Regions from separate parts of the Oceanobacter sp. 5_MG-2023 genome, predicted to be linked through region 3. Evidence: predicted binding sites of a transcription regulator. Region 3 holds the regulator's gene; each other region holds the start of a gene.

Region 1 (3,159 bases), on a different contig from region 3:
GGTTGCTCCTGCATCCGTGTCAGGCGTCAGACTGCCGCTATGGCAAGTTCCTCTGCCGGGCCAAAGAATTCATGATGACGTTGCTCTTCAGGTATCGCCAACGCATCACAGAGTTGGTTAATGCATACCATAAAAGGTTTGGGGCCAAGGAAGTAGATCTGGGCGTCTCGGCTTTCAGGCAGCACAGGTGCCAGCATATCCTGATTCAGGAAGCCGGTGGCATCTGGTGTATCTCCTGGCAGCGGTTTTTCGTAAATAATGAAGCTTTTCAGGTTGGCATACTGGCTGGCCAATGCCTCGACGTGCTCTTTAAAAGCGTGGTGTTGGCTGTCGATTGCCGCGTGAACAAACACGATCGGGCGACCGTCCGACACGCAGCTGTTGAGCATGCTGATTGCGGGTGTTATCCCGACCCCTCCTGTTATCAATACCAGTGGCTGTTCGGATTTTGGCGGTAAGACAAAATTACCGGCTGGTGCTGTCAGCATGACTTCGTCACCCGGTCTGGCTCTGTTATGCAGGTATCCGGATACCGTGCCATTGGCTTCTTTTTTTACTGAAATCCGCAGGCCACGTTTACCAGGGGCATCGGAGAGGCTGTAGTTGCGGCGCAGCGATTGGCCATCAATATCGAGTATCAGTGCTATGTACTGGCCAGGAGTGAAATCGATATTCTCTTCACCCTCTGTCGGGATCAGGTAAAACGATGAAATAACCGCGCTTTCTTTTTCGATACGCTCAATCACAAAACGGCGCTCTCCGCGCCAGCCACCCCGACGCTGGGCATGGTCGGAATAAAGCCCTTCTTCTACCTGAATCAGCAAGTCGGCCAGTTGCTGATAAGCCGCTCCCCAGGCATCGGCAATATCCGGTGTTACCGCGTCGCCCAGTACTTCACCAATAGCCTCCATCAGGCACTCCCCAACGATCGGGTAATGTTCCGGAAGAATATTCAAGGCGCAGTGTTTATGAGCGATCAGTCCAACAGCGCTGCCAAGGGCATCCAGATTGTCGATATGGGTGGCATAAGCTACCAGGGCGTTGGCGAGTGCCTGACGCTGGGTGCCTTTTTGCTGGTGTGTCTGGTTAAACAGATCTGCCACCGCAGGGTAACGGCGGAACATCAGAGGATAAAAGCATTCAGTAATCTCTCGGGAATGAGCACCGACAACCGGGGCGGTTGCTTTGATGATGTCGATTTGGCTGGGGGATAGCATCGGATGTTGTCCTCTTGGCGCACCGGCAGGTGGGCGCTGTCTGTAAAAGTTAATGTTCCTCCGGTTCTTTCCAATAACTGTGCCATTTATAACTTATTGATATGTAAGGAGTAATTTCTATTGGGTCTTTTTTACATCAAGCGGGTGTGGTTGAAATGACCTCATCGAGGTAATATTGACAACATGCCATTTAAACATTACATCTCAGTCATCGAAGACCTTAGCCGTGAGTTGCCAGTTGATGTTCGGTACCGTCGTTTATTGGAAGCTATCCGGCACACCATTCCCTGTGATGCCATCGCACTCTTGCGGCTCTCGGGCGAAGTGTTGCGGCCCATTGCCTTTCTGGGGCTGCGCGAAGAAACCCGGGGAAGACATTTTCATCCGGATCATCACCCCAGGCTGAAACAAATCCTTGAGCACCAACGGCTGATCCGGTTTCCTGCGGATTCGCTGCTCCCAGACCCATATGACGGCCTGATGCGCTTGCCCGGCATTGATCCTCGCGTGCACGACTGCATGGGAATGTCGATTCAGGTTGATGGGCGCAACTGGGGCGTCATTACCCTGGATGCTTCTCGCCCGGGACAGTTTGATGAAACGATTCCTCATGCCGAGGAGCTGGCAATTACCCTGACCCGTGCGGTGATTACCGCAGCAGAACGCATTGCAACACTGCGACAGCAGATCAACCGTGGGCAACAGGTAACCGAAGCACTTAATCGGGAACGTCTTTCAACCGGCGTCGTGGGTACCAGTACCGAGATCATGCGGCTGATCAGTGACGTGGACGTTGTGGCACCTACTTCCATGACGGTATTGATTGAAGGCGAGACCGGGGTTGGCAAAGAGTTGATTGCCCGCCGCTTGCATATGCAATCGGCGCGAGCGGACAAACCTCTGATTTACCTGAATTGTGCCGCCTTGCCAGAGACCTTGGCGGAGGCCGAGCTGTTCGGCCACACCCGTGGCGCATTCACCGGGGCCAGTCAGGCTCGGGCCGGTCGCTTTGAATTGGCGGATGGCGGGACACTGTTTCTTGATGAAATCGGTGAATTGCCCATGACCTTGCAAGCGACGCTGCTCCGGGTGCTGCAAGAAGGTGAAATCCAGCGGGTCGGCAGTGATGAGACACACAAGGTCGATGTGCGGATGGTTGCTGCGACCAACCGTAACCTGAAGCACGAAGTGGCTGCCGGCCGTTTTCGGGAAGACCTGTATCACCGCTTAAGTGTTTTTCCTCTTAGGGTGCCCGCTCTGCGAGAGCGTCACCGGGATGTGCTGGAGTTGGCAGAGTTCTTCCTGGAACGTCTGCAACACCGCCTGAATGTTCAAAAGCTGCTGTTGACAGCGGATGCACGCGAGACCTTGTTACGTTATCAGTGGCCGGGCAATGTCCGGGAGTTGGAACACGTTCTGGGGCGTGCTGCGCTTCGGGCACAACAACAATCCCGGGCACAAGCACCTGGTCGAGCACTGGTGTATATCGATAGCCGGGCCTTGGCGCTGGGAGATATCGAGGTTCAACCACCAGGCCCAGAGGAAGATCACCCTGATCATGGGGCAGAGGCATTATCCGGCTCCTTGACTGAGCTGACCCGACAATATCAAACCCGGCTGATTGGTCGGGTACTGACAGAGCAGGGCGGTAACGTGTCGGCGGCTGCCCGTGTACTTCAGGTCGACCGGAGTAATTTGCTCCGGCTGGTAAAACGGCTTGGCATCCATGTTGGATAAGGCTGCTGATAAATCGGCCTAGCACCCTGTTAACAGGCAATAAAATAGTTGGCTAAAATTAGTGACGAAGGGGCAAGAGGCAGCTGTTTTTTGTCCTTGTTAACTGTTTGTTAAGTGTCATTTCGTAACCACTCGACCAAGTCTAATAAACCCTGGCAATCATTACATGTTTGAGCTAACCCGTCAGCTATTACATCATTCTTGA
Region 2 (3,159 bases), on a different contig from region 3:
TTATTAGCATCCGCTTTCCTGATGACCGCTTCAAGTGTTTGCTTATGTAGTTATACCTGTCAACGGCAAGGCTCCAAGCTGTTTTTGAACAGGATTACCCACTATGTCAAGGTATAGTCTTTTTGTATGACAAAACAAGGCAAGTTGGATAAGGCAAGAGGGGCGTGCTGAAAGGTCTTATGGTGTGTTATCCAGGGCAGAAGCACGGAAGACTGTATGGGGGAGAAGGCCCGGGGCCGGGTCAGTAATACGACAACAGAGAGGATGGTGAGAACAGAAATGAGGAGTCAATATCAGCCCTCTCACCCACCACGATTAGGCTGAGAGGGCTGAAGCCCATTGGTACGGGTCCAATAAGGGCAACAGGTATCAAGCTATCAACAAGGTATCAAGCCGTCAGTGCTTGTGCTTCGGCCATCAGTTCACTGAAATCGGCTTCAACAATCACCAGGTTCTTTTTGTCGCAGAAGCGACGTTCTTTATCATTGGGTTCGGGCATCAAGACCCAGCCCGCCGGTTCGCCAGCGCTGTACATAATGTCGCTCAACACCATGCGTTCGGTGTCCCGTTGCATCCGCATACCAGCAAACAGGTATTGTTTGCCCTGACGGTATTGTTTGAGGAAACCAGGAATGGCGAAACCTCCCATCAGTTCAGTGATGTAGTCAACATAGTCGGCGTCAGAAGCGATATAACAAGGCTCGGGGACCGGAGTACCCATGGGCTTGAACAGGATCGGCAATTGGCTGTCGACGCTGTCTTGGTCTATTTCGCTGTAGTCACTGCCATCGGACTGGAAAATCCGGAAACGATAGTCGGTGCCAGCGATACGAGAGATACCTACGATCAGGGTATGGGGGCGGCCCTGATAGGCATTCTGCAGCTGGGTGTCGCGATTGATATCAACAATGTAAGGCAGTTCCATATCCGCCAGCCACTGGTGGAAGGGGGACTGGGTCCATTGGCGTTCGCCATACTGGGTGGTCAGAAAGCGCTCGATAAATTTGCGGCCCTTTTTGTTTTCCAGGTTCATCGCCGCACGGGGGAATTCATACATCAGTCGCGGGGCCATGGGTTTACCGCCATTCATTGCCAGTATCAGACTGTCACTGTCGGCAGGAATCGCTTCGCCAGTGGTGGTTTCTACGACACCGTTTAATGTTTCCGCACCCAGGTACGGAATGATCTGCCCTGTACGCAGACCGTTGGTCAGTGTTTGCAGAAGCTCCGAGCTTGCCATGTGGGATTCCTCTCTGTCGTCATATTGGATAAATCGCTTGAGCGTTACCGTGACTGCTTCAATATTCAGGCCAGATTGATGGCGGGCCAGTCTGTTCCGCCAGATCGGCTGTCTGCGCCCTGTGGCCGCTGAATTTCTCTCCTCCCGGCCTTGTTTTTTTGTGTAGCAAAGCAACCGTACGGCTGTTTTTTGGCGTAAAGACGACATTCAGATATAGCTACTTATATAGACTTTTTATCCCCGGATATGGCGATCGATATATGACAATAATCTGACATCAATAGAATCGTCAAAACCCGACAAATTGTTTGTTGGGTGTAGTACATCGTCACTGTTGTTGTCGTGATACATACTGATAATAAATCCTTAACAAAAATAAAAATAACTTAAAAAACAATTACTTATATATTTTATTCGGAATGGCATGAGGTCTGCAGTATTGGACTGGTGAACAGGCAGCACAGGCTTTCGGTAAATGCCGGAAGCGACTGATTTGTTATCAGTAGTGCCAACGAAGCACGGTTGCCTGCCTCCCCGAACCCTTAAGGGTAAAGGTCCTCGCTCGGAAATTTACAGGAGATACAGACTATGGCTATGCGTCAATGCGCCATTTATGGCAAAGGCGGTATCGGTAAGTCCACTACCACTCAGAATCTGGTGGCTGCTCTGGCAGAAGCTGGCAAAAAAGTAATGATTGTTGGCTGCGATCCAAAAGCAGACTCCACTCGTTTGATCCTTCACTCCAAAGCTCAGAACACCATTATGGAAATGGCTGCTGAAGCAGGCACCGTGGAAGATCTGGAACTGGAAGACGTACTGAAAGCCGGCTACGGCGATATCCGTTGCGTTGAATCCGGTGGTCCAGAGCCAGGTGTTGGTTGTGCCGGTCGCGGTGTTATCACGGCCATTAACTTCCTGGAAGAAGAAGGCGCTTACGAAGACGATCTGGATTTCGTTTTCTATGACGTACTGGGTGACGTGGTGTGTGGTGGTTTCGCCATGCCAATTCGTGAAAACAAAGCGCAAGAAATCTACATCGTATGCTCTGGCGAGATGATGGCTATGTATGCAGCCAACAACATCTCCAAAGGCATCGTGAAATATGCCAACTCCGGCGGTGTTCGTCTGGCTGGCCTGATCTGTAACTCTCGTAACACTGACCGTGAAGATGAGCTGATCGAAGCACTGGCTGCCAAAATCGGCACTCAGATGATCCACTTCATCCCACGTGACAACGTAGTACAGCGTGCAGAAATCCGTCGTATGACTGTGATTGAGTACGATCCAACCGCTAAACAAGCGGATGAGTATCGTGCCCTGGCCAACAAAATCATCGACAACAAAAAACTGGTTATTCCACAGCCTGTGACTATGGATGAGCTGGAAGAGTTGTTGATGGAATTCGGCATCATGGAAGAAGAAGACGCTTCTGTCGTCGGTAAAACTGCTGCTGAGCTCGCTGCCGAAGCTTAAGCGGTCGGGCTGAGCTGACTCTCCTGAGTTGGCTGCCCATGCTCGGGATAGGACAGATTGGTCCTATCGGAACCCGTGTTGCGCAGGTACCCCCTCACTTGCGCAACCCGGTCTGTTACCCGTTATTAACTTGAAGGAGGCTCACCATGGCCATGTCCCGCGATGAAGTAGAATCGTTGATTCAGGAAGTGCTTGAGGTCTATCCAGAAAAAGCCAAAAAAGACCGCGCCAAGCACTTGACTCCAAACGACCCTGAACTCGAACAATCCAAGAAATGTATTACGTCCAACAAAAAATCCTTGCCCGGTGTAATGACCATTCGTGGTTGTGCCTATGCTGGTTCCAAGGGTGTGGTATGGGGTCCTATCAAGGACATGATCCATATCTCTCACGGCCCGGTTGGTTGTGGTCAATACAGCCGTGCAGGACGTCGTAACTACTACATC
Region 3 (3,159 bases):
CAGCTACTGGATGAATTTCACATTCAGCACATTCGTACCAGCCTCGGCATGGCCCTGTCTGGTGGCGAACGACGACGGGTCGAAATAGCCCGCGCCCTGGCCGCCGAACCCTCCTTTATTTTGCTGGATGAACCCTTTGCCGGTGTTGATCCGATCTCGGTCGCTGACATTATGGATATCATTCGTCAACTCAAGGCACGTGGCATCGGCGTACTGATTACTGACCACAACGTCCGCGAAACTCTCGCAATTTGTGAAAAAGCCTATATCGTAGGCGGTGGACACATAATTGCCGAAGGCAGCGCTGATGATGTACTCGCCAACGAACAGGTTCGGGCTATCTACCTTGGTCATGACTTCCATCTTTGAATCTTATCGGCTTGCAGGGCTATGATGCCCAGCGCTGTTTCATTCGCCACCATGAAAAGCATTCCCTGTCTCACAGGCTGGCGTATAATGCACAGACCATGCCGACAACCGATGAATAATAACGCTGTATGAAAGCATCGCTTCAGTTAAAAATGGGTCAGCAGCTGACCATGACCCCTCAGCTGCAACAGGCAATTCGACTGCTGCAATTGTCTACCCTCGATCTGCAACAGGAAATCCAGGAAGCCCTGGACTCCAACCCCATGCTGGAATTCGAAGAGTCCGAGCACGACGACTTTCCGGATGCACAGCAAACCAATGCAGATCAGGAAAGGGAAGTCACCGCAACAGCGGCCACGACCGATGCCGACACCCAGGAACTGGGTGAGCAATGGTCTGATGACAAGATGCCAGATGATCTGCCAGTCGATAGCAACTGGGATGATACGTTCCAGACCACGGCCGGGGTTTCCTCAGGCTCTGGCCCGGTTGGCGATGACGACTTTGATTATGACTCCCGTCATGCCACCACAGACGACCTGCAAGATCATCTTGAATGGCAGCTGAACCTGACTCCCATGAGTGACACCGATCGCGAGATCGCCACCATGCTGATCGACGGGGTTGATGACGATGGCTATCTGCACACCACCATCGACGACATACTCGGTTCAATTGACCCGGAACTGGGTGTTGAAGAAGATGAAATCCAGGCCGTCCTCAAACGCTTGCAACAGTTTGACCCCGCCGGTGTTTTTGCCCGCGACCTGCGTGAATGCCTGATTCTGCAGCTCAACCAGCTACCTGCCGAAACACCCTGGCTGGCAGAAGCCAAATTGGTGATCGGCGACTACATCGCCCTGCTGGGCAGTAAAGATTACCCCACCCTGATGCGCAAAACCCGGCTCAAGGAAGAAGACCTCAAAGCCGTCCTGCGTCTGGTTAAAGAACTCAACCCCAAGCCGGGCGCTGATATCAGCTCCGAGCAGTCGGAATACGTGGTACCGGACGTGATTGTTCGTAATATCCGTGATGAATGGCGTGTTGAGCTTAACCCGGATATCGCCCCCAAGCTGCGCGTCAACTCCGACTACGCCTCACTGGTGCGACGTTCCGACAGCAGTGCCGACAACGCCTTCCTCAAAGACCATTTGCAAGAAGCGCGCTGGTTTATCAAAAGCCTGCAAAGCCGCAACGAAACCCTGCTGAAAGTCGCCACCAAAATTGTCGAGTACCAAATCGACTTCTTTGAACAGGGCGAAGAAGCCATGAAACCTCTGGTATTGCATGATATTGCCGATGCCGTTGGTATGCATGAATCAACCATTTCACGGGTCACTACGCAAAAATTCATGCACACACCTCGTGGTATTTTCGAGCTGAAGTATTTCTTCTCCAGCCACGTCAGTACTGACGCCGGTGGCGAATGTTCATCCACCGCCATTCGCGCCATGATCAAAAAACTGATCAGCGAAGAAAATCCGCGTAAACCCCTGAGTGATAACAAAATTGCCATTGTGCTGGGCGACAAGGGCATTCAGGTTGCACGCCGCACGGTGGCCAAATACCGTGAAGCCATGATGATTCCGCCTTCCAATGAGCGGAAACAATTGATCTGATCGATAGCGTCGATCTCTGTTCGATACAAGCGAGCGATAAGGAGCCGTTTATGAGCATCAATATCAGTGGACACCATGTTGAAGTGACCGAAGCCATGGAAGCATACGTCAAGGAAAAACTGGTTCGTCTTGAGCGTCATGTCGACCCGATTACTTCTGGCCAGATCACACTGACCCTGGAAAAAGGCCGACAACAGGCAGAAGCCACCCTGCATGCCAGTGGTGCTGACTTTCACGCCACCTCAACTCACGACGATATGTATGCCGCCATTGATTTGCTGGCCGACAAACTGGACCGTCAACTCCTGAAACACAAAGAAAAACTGATTGCCCGACAGCACGGGCAAGGTTGACCTATGAGCATTGCGATTGCCGATATTCTACTGCCAGAATGCACCCGTACCGACGTCGCCATTACCAGCAAAAAAAAATTGCTGGAGTTTCTTGCCGGACTGATTGCCGAAAAAGTTGACGGCAGCAGTTCGGACGAAGTGTTTGAACGCCTGCTTGGACGTGAACGTCTGGGCAGTACTGGCATAGGTGAAGGCATCGCAATCCCCCATTGTCGTTTACGGCAATGCGAACAAGCCGTCGGCGTGTTACTTCACTTGCAAGAGGCCATCGATTTTGATGCCATTGACCATCAACCGGTTGACCTCGTATTTGCTTTATTAGTCCCTGAAGAAGCAACGGACGATCATCTGCAAATTCTCGCCACACTGGCGCAAAATTTCAGTCAGAATGATTACCGTCAGCAATTGCGTAGTGCCAGCAGCGATCAGGAACTGTACCAACGAGCGTTGGCCAACCACTAACCAGACCAATACGGAGACCGCATCATGCGCCTGGTTGTGATCAGTGGCCGCTCTGGCTCAGGCAAGTCCAGCGCTTTGGCCGTGCTCGAAGATCTCGGTTTTTATTGCATCGACAACCTGCCGGTTGATCTGTTGCCCGCACTGGCGGATTTACCCTACAGCGCCGAAAAACGCGCCAATGTCGCTGTCAGTGTCGATGTGCGTAATTTGCCCGACGCCATGGAACAGCTGACCCAGGTACTGACCTGCTTACCCGGACAGTATCGCCAGGTCGATATTGTATTTCTGGATGCCACCGAAGAAGTCCTGCTACAACGCTTCAGCTCCACCCGTCGCAAACACCCCCTCACCAATGA

What was found. Region 3 encodes sigma-54, which starts transcription at its own class of promoters, with help from an activator protein. Its sites were predicted from a motif close to TGGCACNNNNNTTGCTNT; they were not measured.
Region 1: hmpA (NO-inducible flavohemoprotein) is a predicted target of sigma-54. The motif match lies at 1,285-1,302, and genes of this name have one in related genera.
Region 2: nifH (nitrogenase iron protein) is a predicted target of sigma-54. The motif match lies at 1,661-1,678, and genes of this name have one in related genera.

The regions. Positions count from the first base shown of each region.
Region 1 is NZ_JAUORS010000004.1:168,432-171,590, forward strand. Features, by position in the region: gene hmpA (NO-inducible flavohemoprotein) at 27-1,217, opposite strand; gene norR (nitric oxide reductase transcriptional regulator NorR) at 1,401-2,954, shown strand; gene Q4551_RS04695 (hypothetical protein) at 3,065-3,159, opposite strand, start outside.
Region 2 is NZ_JAUORS010000005.1:153,282-156,440, reverse strand. Features, by position in the region: gene Q4551_RS05370 (SIR2 family protein) at 389-1,240, opposite strand; gene nifH (nitrogenase iron protein) at 1,829-2,713, shown strand; gene nifD (nitrogenase molybdenum-iron protein alpha chain) at 2,860-3,159, shown strand, end outside.
Region 3 is NZ_JAUORS010000007.1:111,075-114,233, forward strand. Features, by position in the region: gene lptB (LPS export ABC transporter ATP-binding protein) at 1-369, shown strand, start outside; gene Q4551_RS06770 (RNA polymerase factor sigma-54) at 498-1,988, shown strand; gene raiA (ribosome-associated translation inhibitor RaiA) at 2,039-2,341, shown strand; gene ptsN (PTS IIA-like nitrogen regulatory protein PtsN) at 2,345-2,803, shown strand; gene rapZ (RNase adapter RapZ) at 2,828-3,159, shown strand, end outside.